Regions from separate parts of the Pseudomonas sp. HS6 genome, predicted to be linked through region 1. Evidence: predicted binding sites of a transcription regulator. Region 1 holds the regulator's gene; each other region holds the start of a gene.
The links. Region 1 encodes FliA, which starts transcription of late flagellar genes. Its sites were predicted from a motif close to CTAAAGTTTNNNNNNNNNNNGCCGNTAA; they were not measured.
Positions count from the first base shown of each region.

Region 2: JJN09_RS14650 (methyl-accepting chemotaxis protein) is a predicted target of FliA. The motif match lies at 1,831-1,858, and genes of this name have one in related genera.
Region 3: JJN09_RS28180 (methyl-accepting chemotaxis protein) is a predicted target of FliA. The motif match lies at 2,247-2,274, and genes of this name have one in related genera.

Region 1 covers NZ_CP067412.1:5,410,160-5,414,371, reverse strand. Annotated here, with positions in the region: gene JJN09_RS24550 (chemotaxis protein CheA) at 1-263, opposite strand, end outside; gene JJN09_RS24545 (protein phosphatase CheZ) at 318-1,106, opposite strand; gene JJN09_RS24540 (chemotaxis response regulator CheY) at 1,124-1,495, opposite strand; gene fliA (RNA polymerase sigma factor FliA) at 1,663-2,403, opposite strand; gene fleN (flagellar synthesis regulator FleN) at 2,400-3,230, opposite strand; gene flhF (flagellar biosynthesis protein FlhF) at 3,344-4,212, opposite strand, start outside.
Region 2 covers NZ_CP067412.1:3,241,374-3,245,585, reverse strand. Annotated here, with positions in the region: gene JJN09_RS14650 (methyl-accepting chemotaxis protein) at 95-1,717, opposite strand; gene JJN09_RS14645 (transporter) at 1,994-3,016, shown strand; gene JJN09_RS14640 (inorganic phosphate transporter) at 3,125-4,212, shown strand, end outside.
Region 3 covers NZ_CP067412.1:6,225,299-6,229,510, reverse strand. Annotated here, with positions in the region: gene JJN09_RS28195 (class I SAM-dependent methyltransferase) at 1-347, shown strand, start outside; yybP-ykoY riboswitch at 388-510, shown strand; gene JJN09_RS28190 (TMEM165/GDT1 family protein) at 599-1,183, shown strand; gene JJN09_RS28185 (M48 family metallopeptidase) at 1,228-2,046, opposite strand; gene JJN09_RS28180 (methyl-accepting chemotaxis protein) at 2,310-4,212, shown strand, end outside.

The DNA of each region.
Region 1 (4,212 bases):
AGTTCTGCATCTACGCGACGCTCACCCTTGCGCAGGATGTCGAACACGTTCTCGGCGATGTGACAGCACTCCACCAGCTCATTGAGCTGAAGGAAGCCGGCGCCCCCTTTTACAGTGTGGAAACCGCGAAAAATTGCGTTGAGCAGATCTGCGTCATCCGGGCGGCTTTCCAGCTCGACCAGTTGTTCGGACAGTTGCTCAAGAATCTCGCCGGCCTCAACCAGGAAATCCTGAAGGATCTCTTCATCGGCGCCGAAGCTCATTAATGGGGTGCTCCTACAGGTCTAAAAACCCAAAAAACCTATAATTCCAAAACTCTAGAATCCAAGGCTGGATAACAAATCGTCCACATCGTCCTGACCGGACACAACGTCTTCTCGTTTATCGGCATGAATCTGCGGACCTTCACCCTGCGAGAGATGTTTTTGTGGATCTTTTTCAGCGAGCATCGCCGCACGGTCATGTTCGATGCCCGCAAAGCGGTCCACCTGACTGGCCATGAGCACGAGTTTGAGCAGATTGCTTTCGACTTCGGTGACCAGTTGGGTCACGCGCTTGATCACTTGACCGGTGAGGTCCTGGTAATCCTGGGCCAGCAGAATGTCGTTGAGGTTGCTCGACACTGCGCGGTTGTCCGTGCTGCTGCGTGTCAGAAAACCGTCGACCCGACGCGCCAGCTCGCGGAACTCTTCAGCCCCGACTTCACGGCGCATGAAGCGTCCCCAGTCGGCACTCAATGCCTGGGCTTCGTCAGCCAGGCCATTGACCACCGGCGTGGCGCTTTCCACCAGGTCCATGGTGCGGTTGGCCGCCGCCTCGGTCAGCTTGACCACATAGCCCAGACGCTCGGTCGCATCAGTGATCTGCGACACTTCCTCGGCCTGCGGCATATGCGGGTCGATCTGGAAGTTGACGATTGCACTGTGCAGTTCGCGCGTGAGCTTGCCCACTTCCTGGTACAGGCCACGGTCACGGGTCTGATTGAGCTCATGGATCAGTTGCACAGCGTCGCCGAACCTGCCTTTTTCAAGGCTTTCGACCAGTTCGACCGCGTGTTTTTTCAGAGTCGACTCGAAGTCGCCCTGTGAAGATTCGTTATGCTCCATAGCTCCCCCGCGCGTCATCAGCCGATGCGTTCGAAAATCTTCTCGATTTTTTCTTTCAGCGCCTGAGCCGTGAAAGGTTTGACCACGTAGCCGTTAACGCCGGCCTGGGCCGCTTCGATGATCTGCTCGCGCTTGGCTTCAGCAGTCACCATCAGCACTGGCAGGTGCTTGAGTTTTTCATCGGCGCGCACATGGCGCAGCAGGTCGATACCGGTCATGCCAGGCATGTTCCAGTCGGTCACCAGAAAGTCGATGCTGCCGCTGTTGAGTACCGGAATGGCAGTGGTGCCATCGTCGGCTTCAACGGTGTTGGTGAACCCGAGGTCACGCAACAGGTTCTTGATGATCCGCCGCATCGTTGAGAAGTCATCAACGATGAGGATTTTCATGTCTTTGTTCAATTCGACCTCCAAGCAGTCTTAAACGCGCCCAGCACCTGGACGCGCCATTTCAATCAATCCGGCAAAGCACTCGATGACTGTCTGGAGCACAACAGAGCAAGACCGGTGCCGTTCACCACCGCACCAGCCTCGTTCGCAGCGTCCCCACACTGCCTTCAGCGCGCTCGCCACTCCCCCAAACGCCCCCGCAAGCGGGCCGCGCACTGGCTGTGTAACTGGCTGACCCGCGATTCACTGACGCCAAGGACTTCACCGATTTCCTTGAGGTTCAGCTCTTCGTCGTAGTACAGCGCCAACACCAGTCGCTCACGCTCCGGCAAATTGGCAATCGCGTCCGCCAACGCAGCCTGGAAGCGCTCATCTTCCAGATCGCGCGACGGCTCAAGATGAGCACTGGCGCCATCCTCGTGCAGCCCTTCGTGTTCGCCGTCCTGCAGCAGGTCGTCGAAACTGAACAGTCGGCTGCCCAGGGTGTCGTTCAAAATCCCGTAGTAATCGTCGAGACTCAATTGGAGTTCGGCCGCAACCTCGTGATCTTTAGCGTCACGGCCGGTTTTAGCTTCAATCGAGCGAATCGCGTCGCTGACCATACGGGTGTTGCGGTGAACCGAGCGCGGTGCCCAGTCCCCCTTGCGTACTTCATCGAGCATGGCGCCGCGGATCCGGATGCCCGCGTACGTTTCGAAACTGGCGCCCTTGCTGGCGTCGTATTTGGTCGAGACTTCGAGCAGGCCGATCATTCCGGCCTGAATCAGGTCTTCGACCTGCACACTGGCCGGCAATCGCGCCAGCAAGTGATAGGCGATGCGTTTGACCAGTGGCGCGTAACGCTCGATCAGCTCGTACTGCGCGTCACGTGCCGACTTCTTGTAGAAATTCATACCGCTGGCGGTCATAGCACAGGTCCTGCCGTTTGCTGCACGAGGCGCTCGACGAAAAATTCGAGGTGGCCGCGCGGGTTGGCGGGCAGCGGCCAGGTGTCGACCTTCTGTGCGATCGCCTTGAACGCCAGTGCGCACTTGGAACGCGGGAAGGCTTCATAGACCGCACGCTGCTTCTGCACCGCCTTGCGCACGCTTTCGTCGTAAGGCACCGCGCCGACGTATTGTAGGGCGACGTCGAGGAAGCGATCCGTGACCTTGGTCAACTTGGCGAACAGATTGCGACCTTCCTGCGGGCTCTGGGCCATGTTGGCCAGGACACGGAAGCGGTTCATGCCGTAATCGCGGTTCAGCAGTTTGATCAGTGCGTAGGCGTCGGTGATCGAGGTCGGCTCGTCGCAGACCACCAGCAACACTTCTTGCGCCGCGCGAACGAAACTGACTACCGAGTCACCAATCCCCGCAGCGGTGTCGATCACCAGTACGTCGAGATTGTCGCCGATGTCGCTGAACGCCTGAATCAGACCGGCATGCTGGGCCGGGCTCAGGTGAACCATGCTCTGGGTGCCGGAAGCGGCCGGCACGATGCGGATCCCGCCGGGGCCTTGCAACAGCACGTCGCGCAGCTCGCAGCGGCCCTCGATCACATCGGCCAGGGTACGTTTGGGCGTGAGGCCCAGCAGAACGTCGACGTTCGCCAGACCCAGGTCGGCGTCCAGCAGCATGACCCGACGGCCAAGCTCTGCCAGCGCCAGGGACAAGTTCACTGACACGTTAGTCTTGCCGACGCCACCTTTGCCGCCGGTCACCGCGATCACCTGTACGGGATGCATGCTGCCCATGTTATTTCTTTACCTTGTCTTGCATAGACGGAGGCCACATTACTGGCTGCGCGTTCACAACCGGAACAATGCATGGCAGACCATCGATGTAGGTACAAAAACTGTTCATTACCTCAGCCAACCTGCTTGGTCGGACTGTGGTAGATATCAGCGAACATGTCAGCCATGGCTTCTTCGCTGGGTTCTTCCTGCATTTGCACGCTGACGGCGCGGCTGACCAATTGATGACGGCGCGGCAGATGCAGATCATCCGGAATCCGTGGGCCGTCGGTCAGGTAGGCGACCGGCAGTTCATGACTGATCGCCAGGCTCAGCACTTCGCCAAGGCTGGCCGTCTCATCCAGTTTAGTCAGGATGCACCCGGCGAGCCCGCAACGCTTGTAACTGTGATAAGCGGCGGTTAGAACCTGTTTCTGGCTGGTGGTTGCCAGTACCAGATAATTTTTCGACCGAACGCCACGACTGGCCAGGCTTTCCAGCTGCATGCGCAATGCCGGATCGCTGGCCTGCAGGCCGGCGGTATCGATCAGCACCACGCGTTTGCGCAGCAGTGGATCCAGCGCCTGCACCAGGGACTGGCCCGGATCGACGTGGGTCACCGACACATTGAGGATCCGGCCCAGGGTTTTCAACTGTTCCTGAGCACCGATGCGGAAACTGTCCATGCTCACCAGCGCAATGTTCTGCGCGCCGTACTTGAGCACGTAACGGGCAGCGAGCTTGGCCAAGGTGGTGGTCTTGCCCATTCCGGCCGGGCCGACCATGGCAATGATCCCGCCCTCTTCCAGTGGCTCGACTTCCGGTGTGGCAATCATCCGCGCCAGGTGCGCCAGCAGCATGCGCCAGGCCTGACGAGGCTCTTCGATATCGCTGGTCAGCGCCAGCAGGTCGCGGGACAACGGGCCGGACAAGCCGATGCGTTGCAGACGACGATAGAGGTTCGCTTGGGCCGGACGGCTGCCTTGCAGCTGATTCCAGGCCA
Region 2 (4,212 bases), 2.2 Mb from region 1:
GTTATGAATAACCGGCCATCGGCGGCGGCCTGCACGAATTGAGATCGACTGTGTACCGACTCGGTAACCGGGCCGGTACACAGTCACTGGCGGGTCAGACGCTCAGGCGAGCGGTGACGTCGTTCAGTTGGCCGGAGAGGCCGTGCAGGTTCTGACTGGCGCTTTCGGTGCGCTGCACGTTGTCGAGGTTGGTGCTGGCAATCGAGGTGATCTCGGTCAGGTTGCGCGAGATGTCCTCGGCCACCGAGGTCTGCTCTTCCGCCGCCGTAGCGATCTGGCGGTTCATGTCGCGGATCGCTTCCACCGCGTGGGTGATGCGCTCGAGCATGGCGCCGGCCTGGGTCACTTGCTCGACGCTTTCATCGCTGCGGGTCTGGCCGCTGTCGATGGCGTGGGCTGCATCCACCGCGCCGGTCTGCACGCTCTGGATGATCTGGTTGATCTCGATGATCGACTCCGCCGTGCGCTGCGCCAGATTACGCACTTCGTCAGCCACCACCGCAAAACCACGCCCGGCTTCACCGGCACGGGCCGCTTCGATGGCGGCGTTGAGCGCCAGCAGGTTGGTCTGCTCGGCGATCCCGCGAATCACTTCCAGCACCTTGCCGATGCGGCCGCTGTCGGCTTCCAGACGACGGATCACGGTGGCGGTGTTGGCGATTTCGCCGCGCATCTGAGTGATGCTGTGGATGGTGCTCTGCATGACCTTTTCGCCCTGCTGGGCGGACTGGTCGGCATCGTCGGCAGCACGCGCCGCATCGGCCGCATGGCGGGCGACTTCCTGGGCGGTGGCGGACATTTCGTTCATCGCCGTGGCCACCTGATCGGTGCGGTTGAACTGCTCGTTGGTGCCGCCGGCCATCACGGTGGCGATGGCGTTCAACTCGCCGCTGGCGCTGTCCAGATCCTTGGCGCTGCGCTGCAGATGGTTGAAGGTTTCGGCGAGGAAATCGCGCAGGGTGTTGGCTGCTGCGGCCAGGTTGCCCAACTCGTCCTGACGGTCGCTGGACACACGCTCGACCAGACGGCCCTTGCTCAACTGGGTGACGTAGTCGATGAGTTTGCGGATCGGATCGACCAGGTTGCGGTTGACCAGCCACAGGCTCAGCAATCCGATCAACAGGCCGGACGCGAGCATCACCAGAATCCCCAGCATTACAGTGCGATCAGCGCCAGCGCTGATCAGCGCCGACTGTTCGGTGCCCTGCTTGCGCAGCTCGGCCACCAGTTCGCTCATCTGATCGCTGGCGGCGCGGTCGACGCCTTTGACGGCGGTGTCGCCAGCGGTCGGATCGGCACCGGCGGCGACGTAGGCATCGCGACCTTTCTGGTACGCGCTGCCGAGCAGACGGTGCTCTTCACGCAGCCGTTCGATACGGGTTTTCAGCGAAGGCTCGAGGCCTTTCTGATTGGCCAGTTCACCGAGGATGTTCTGCACATCGCGCTGGCGATCTTCGAACTGGCCCCAGTATTTGGCCAGGTCTGCCGGTTGCTTGCCGCGCAGCAGGACGTTTTTCCACTCCTGCACCTGCACCTTGAATTGCAGGTTGGCTTCGTCGATCAGTTGCGACGTGTGCAAGGGGCCGGCAATCAACTGGCTGTAGTTCTGCACGCCGTTGGACAGGAAATGAAAGCAGGCCAGCGCGATCAACAGCATCGCCAACAGACTGCCGCTCAGCAGGGCGAGAATTTGCGCTCTCAGGGATTTTTGCAACATCGCAGGTACTCATGACAGGGATGAGGCACGTCCGGTAAGACGTGAATTGTGGCCGGACATCCGTGTCGGCGAACCTTGGCTCTTGGCCGAAGGCGCGCAACCTAACTCATGCGTGATCGGCGTGCCAGAGGGCTTCTTGAGAAATATCCGACCGCCGGTAAGGCATTGATTCTGGCGTCATTTACCTGTCACCAAAACGTCACACGGCATTGCAATGATGCGGCTCAGGTGAATCTGCAAATCCCGCGACAGACGCCCTCCTCCCAGCGAGACTTCATGAACCACAGCCTCGATATCAGCCATCGCGATCCAGACCTGTTCGGCTTGCTCTACGGTTTTCGTTTCCGCCCCGGCGAGCGCGGTCGCGAAGTCGACTCGGCGACTGCATTGCGCTACCTGCAAGACGACACCGATGGCGACGAATTCCTCTGGCTGCACCTGAACCTCGCTCACGCCGCGTGCGAGCGTTGGATGAAAAGCCACCTGCAATTGCCCGAGGAGTTTTTCGAGGCGCTGCATGAAGGCTCGCGCTCGACTCGCATCGAGCATGTGGATTCGGCGTTGTTGGCTGTGGTCAACGACGTGGTATTCAACCTCAGCAGCATGGTCTCCTCGGACGTGTCGACGCTGTGGGTCTGCGTGCGCAGCAAACTGATCGTCAGTGCGCGCCTGCAACCGCTGCACTCGGTGGACAAGCTGCGTTCGTCGGTGAAGGCCGGCGAGCGCTTTCGCTCGCCCTCGGAATTGCTCGTGCACTTGCTGCGCGACCAGGGCGAAGTGCTGACCCAGATCGTGCGCAAGACCAGCATGAGCGTCGATCAGGTCGAGGACGAGTTGCTGTCCTCGCGACTGTCGACCAACCGCGCCGAACTCGGCGCCAACCGTCGGGTGCTGGTACGCCTGCAACGACTGCTGGCGCTGGAGCCGGGTTCGCTGCTGCGCCTGCTCAATCGGCCGCCGCCCTGGTTGCAGAAGGAAGACGTGAAAGAGCTGCGCAAGTCCACCGAAGAGTTCGCGCTGATCATCAACGACCTCACGGCCCTCGGCGAGCGGATCAAGCTGTTGCAGGAAGAGATCGCCGCCAACCTCAACGAACAGAGCAACCGCACGCTGTTCACCCTGACCGTGGTGACGGTGCTGGCGCTGCCGATCAACATCATTGCCGGTTTCTTCGGTATGAACGTCGGCGGCGTGCCGCTGGCCACTGATCCGGAAGGGTTCTGGATTCTGGTGGCGCTGGTGGTGACGTTTACCGTGATTGCCGGGCGCTGGGCGTTTCGCAAACGCGGGGACTATTAGGACCAGCGGCGCGGCTAATCGGCCAAACACTGACCTGCCGCAGTCTCTCTGTAATATTTAGCAACGATCATGGGCGACACTCCTTCCCCCGCTCAGGATTGTCCTCCCATGGCTACTCCCTCCCTGACCGCCAGCCCGGCCCCTGCCTCCAGCGGCAGGCCGGCGCTCGACAAGAAAACCGGCCCCTTCACTTACGTGGTGTTCTTTGCCGTGCTGGCCATGGGGATGCTCTTCACGGCCTACAGCCTGATGCACGACATGCACGAACTCGGCACGGTGGTCACCACCTGGACCCCGTTCCTGCTGCTCGGCGTGGCGCTGTTGATTGCGCTGGGCTTTGAGTTCGTCAACGGTTTCCACGACACCGCCAACGCCGTGGCCACAGTGATCTACACCCACTCGCTGCCGCCAAATGTGGCCGTGGTGTGGTCGGGTTTCTTCAACTTCCTCGGGGTGCTGCTGTCGAGCGGCGCGGTGGCGTTCGGCATCATTGCGTTGCTGCCGGTGGAGCTGATTCTGCAAGTCGGTTCGTCCGCCGGTTTCGCGATGATCTTCGCCCTGCTGATCGCTGCGATCCTGTGGAACCTCGGCACCTGGTGGCTGGGCCTGCCGGCCTCGTCGTCGCACACGCTGATCGGTTCGATCATCGGCGTTGGCGTGGCAAATGCCCTGATGCACGGTCGCGACGGCACCAGCGGTGTGGACTGGGCTCAGGCGACCAAGATTGGTTACGCACTGCTGCTGTCGCCGCTGGTGGGTTTCGGTTGTGCGGCGCTGTTGCTGCTGGCGCTGCGCGCGTTCGTGAAGAACCGTTCGCTGTACAAGGCCCCGGAAGGCAACACCCCGCCGCCGTGGTGGATTCGTAGTTTGCTGATCCTGACTTGCACCGGCGTGTCCTTCGCCCACGGTTCCAACGACGGCCAGAAAGGCATGGGCCTGATCATGCTGATTCTGGTTGGCACCCTGCCGATGGCTTATGCGCTGAACCGCACCATGCCGGAAGAGCAGTCGCTGCAATTCGCCGCTGTTGCCCAAGTGACCCAGCAAGCGCTGGTGAAAAGTGCGCCACTGCCGGCACCGGCCAATCCACGCGCAGTGCTCTCCGACTACGTGCGTAGCAAGGAAGCCACGCCGCAACTGATCCCCGCGCTCGCCTCCCTGACCGGGCACATCGGTGAAGAAGTCAAAGGCTACGG
Region 3 (4,212 bases), 820 kb from region 1:
TCACTTTGCTCGACGTCGATGCATTCGCTGCCGCCAGCAGTCGCCTGACGCTGGCAGCCAACGGTCTGGAAGCCGACGTGTTGACCGGTGACGGCATTGACGCCGCGCCGATGGGTTTGAACGCGATTCTGAGTAACCCGCCGTTCCATGTCGGCGTGCATACCGACTATTTCGCCACAGAGAACTTGCTGCGAAAAGCAGCCAAACATCTGAAAAACGGAGGCGAACTGCGCCTGGTGGCGAACAGTTTCCTGAAGTACCAGCCGCTGATCGAAGAGCATCTGGGCGTGTGTGCGATCAAGGCCGAAGGCAATGGTTTCCGGATTTACCGGGCCAAGCGCGGCTGAAAATTAGCACTTGCCGAATGGATTCTGCCTAGGCAGAATCCGCTCCGTCCTAGGGGAGTAGTCTCCCACGAGCGCCATGCTCGTCCGGCATACGTCAACATACTTGATCCTCAGATCATGGCGTATGCGACCCAAGCGTCCGCAGCAGACGGATCGCAGGGTTTGACAAGACCTATGACACGCACACCTTACCCGGGGCGGGAAGGCTGTACGTGTCATAGCCGTGTCGACCCGCCCCTTAGGAAATCCTGATGCTGGACTCGTTACTCGTTCCCACCGCAATCGTTGCCTTGGCCGAAATCGGCGACAAGACGCAACTGCTCGCGCTGATTCTCGCCGCTCGCTTTCGCAAACCCTGGCCGATCATTGCCGGTATCGTTGCGGCGACCCTGGCCAACCACGCGGCAGCCGGTGCGGTAGGCGCCTGGTTCGGCAGCTTCTTCTCCGATACGGTCCTGCACTGGATTCTCGCCGCGAGCTTCACCGCCACCGCCCTGTGGACGCTGGTGCCGGACAAAATGGACGACGATGAAGCGAGCACCGCCCGCAAGTTCGGGCCGTTCCTGACCACGCTGATCGCCTTCTTCCTCGCGGAAATCGGCGACAAAACCCAGATCGCCACCGTGATGCTGGCCGCGCAATACCCGGAACTGTGGCTGGTGATCATCGGCACCACGCTCGGCATGTTGATTGCCAACGTACCAGTGGTTCTGGCGGGTAACTTTGCCGCAGACAAATTGCCATTGACCCTGATCCGTCGCCTCGCGGCTTCGGCGTTCATGATTCTGGCGATCGTCGCGGTATACAAGGCGATGCAGAGCAGCGGCTGGGTCTGATCCGGCAGATCGCTCCCACACTCGGTGTGGGAGCGATCATTGTTTCAGGACTTGGGCGCTTTCTCGTAAAGCGGCATGACCTTCGGAATGGCCGCCTGCAATGAGGCGATCCGGCTGGACGATGCCGGGTGAGTGCTCATGAACTCTGGTGGTGCACCTTCGGACGCCTTGCTCATCTTGTTCCACAGGGTGATCGCGGCGTTCGGGTTGTAGCCGGCGCGAGCGGCCAGTTCCAGGCCGATCAGGTCGGCTTCGTTCTCGTTGGCGCGGCTGTTGGGCAGCGTCATGCCGTAGTTGGCCACGGTGTCGGCCAACGCCAGGCTGTCCTGACCCAGGCCGAGCAATGCGCCAGCGCCCTGCTTGGCCATCTCGATGCCATAGGCCTTGGACATCGCTTCACGACCGTGCTCGCGCAGGGCGTGGGCGATTTCATGGCCCATGACTGCGGCGATTTCATCGTCGGTCAGTTTCAGGCTGTCGATCAGCCCGGTGTAGAAAATGATCTTGCCGCCAGGGCCGCAGTTGGCATTGAGCTCGTCACTCTTGATCAGGTTTACTTCCCACTGCCACTGCGCCGCATCCGGACGGAAGTTCGGCGCCTGGGCGATCAAGCGGTTGGCAATCGCCTGAACCCGTTTGGCTTCGTTGCTGGTCTTGTCCAGCACACCTTTGCTGGACGCCTCGCCAACGGTCTTCTGATAGGACTGGGCATACATCTGGTCGACCTCTTGCGAGGACAGCATGCTGAACATGTACTGCTTGCGCTCCACGCCCACGGCACCGCCGCTGGTGGTGTTGACCGACTGACAACCGGCCAGCAACAGCGCCGCGCTCAGTGCACCTACAACCAATGTCTTGTTCATTCAAAAGCTCCCTGAAAACATGCCGCGTATCCTAGGCGGGTAATTGTATCGACGCCAGATACAACAGACGTGATGCACGCACTTTCAGAAGGCGCCCGCCCGACCTGTAGGAAAAAATTCACATCCCCTTGCAAGCCCTTTGCAACTGCGTCGCGTACTGATCCATTTGCGACATCCACCTTCAATTGCTCGCACTTCGCCTCATGGCGCAATAGTGGCTGCCGATACAGCAGCGCAGACGTCCTCTTGCGTGCGGAGCTTCCATGAAATTCAAGTCGATCCAGTTTTCCGTGGCGGCCCTGGCCGGCGCCATCGTTCTCAGCGTGGTGGCGGCGCTGGTGCTGTATGCGCTGTTTTCCGGCGCCCGCACCCAAGAGATGGTTCAACAACGAACCCAGGCTCAGTTCGAGCAAGTCATCGAACAACGCCTGACCTCGCTGGCGCAAACCCAGGTCAGCCAGATCCAGCGCGAGCTGGAAGCGCCACTGCTGATTGCCGGCGGACTGGTGCGGGTCAACGCCCTGCTTGGCACCCCGGGCGCCGATGGTCAGCCGCGACTGAGCGTCAGCCGCGAGCAACTGATCAGCCTGATCAAGGAAAACGTCGAGAAGAACCCGAAGATTCTCGGCACCTACATCGGTTGGGAAAAGAACGCACTGGACCACAATGACGCGGCCTACGTCGGCACCAGCATAGTCGGCATCGACGCCGCCAACGGGCGCTTCCTGCCGTGGTGGTTCCGCAACGAGGACGGTACCCTGGGCCTGGACAAACTGGTGGACGTCGACGACCAGAAAGTCCTGTCCACCGGCGTGCGTGCCAGCGAGTACTACCTGTGTTCGAAAGAAACCAAGAAATCCTGCGTGATCGATCCGGCGCCCTACAAAGTCGGCGACAAGATCGTCATGCTCGCATCCTTTATTAAACCGATCATGCTCAACGGCGCCTTCCAGGGCATCGTCGGTGCCGACCTGTCGGTGAACTTCATCCAGGAAATGCTCCTCGGCGCGAACCAGAAACTGTACAGCGGCGCCGGGCAAATGGCCCTGATCGGCGGCAACGGCCGGATCGTCGCCTACACCAAGGACCCGAGCAAATTCGGCGAGAAAGTCAGCGACATCCTCGATGCCCAGCAGATTGCCAACATGGCCAATATCAAGCGCGGCGAAGTGACCTACACCGTCAATAAGGAGTCGGGCCGGATCGAGTTGTACCTGCCGTTCGGCATCGGCCAGACCGACGCACGCTGGACGCTGATGCTGCAATTGCCGCTCGACGCGGTGATGGCGGATCTGCAGAAACTTCAGGGCGACCTCGACGCCCAGCGCAAATCCGACACCTTCGGCATGGCCATGGTCGGTCTGATCATCGCCGGCCTCGGTTTGCTGGTGATCTGGCTGGTGGGCCACGGTATCGCTCGGCCACTGAAGCAAATGGTCACCATGCTCGATGACATCGCCCAGGGCGAAGGCGATCTGACCCGTCGCTTGAGCAGTGACCGCAATGACGAACTCGGTTCAATCGCCAAAGGCTTCAATACCTTCCTCGCGAAGTTGCAGGCGATGATCACGCAGGTGGTGTCGTCGGTACAGAGCGTCAGCGACTCTTCGGAACACACGGCAGACATCGCGATCCGTACCAACATCGGCATACAAAAGCAGATGGCCGAGATTGATCAGGTCGCCACCGCCGTGCAGGAAATGACGGCGACCGCTCAGGACGTGGCGCGCAATGCGACCCAGGCCGCGCAAGCTGCCAGCCATGCCGATCAGGCTGCCAGCCAGGGCATGCAGATCGTGCGCGATACGTCGAACTCGATCGGCGTGCTGGCCGTGGAAATCAGCAAGGCCGTGGACGTAGTGCAGACGCTGGCCAAGGACAGCGAAAACATCAACGCGATCCTCACCGCCATTCGCGGAATCGCCGAGCAGACCAACCTGCTGGCCCTCAACGCAGCCATCGAGGCCGCCCGTGCCGGCGAGCAGGGTCGCGGGTTTGCCGTGGTGGCCGACGAGGTACGCAACCTGGCGCAGAAAACCCAGAAGGCCACCGAAGAAATCCAGAGCATGATCCAGCAACTGCAACAGGGCACACGTGATGTGGTGCGGGTCATGGAAGACAGCCAGAACCGCACCGACGAAAGCGTGCAGCACGCGGCCAAGGCGG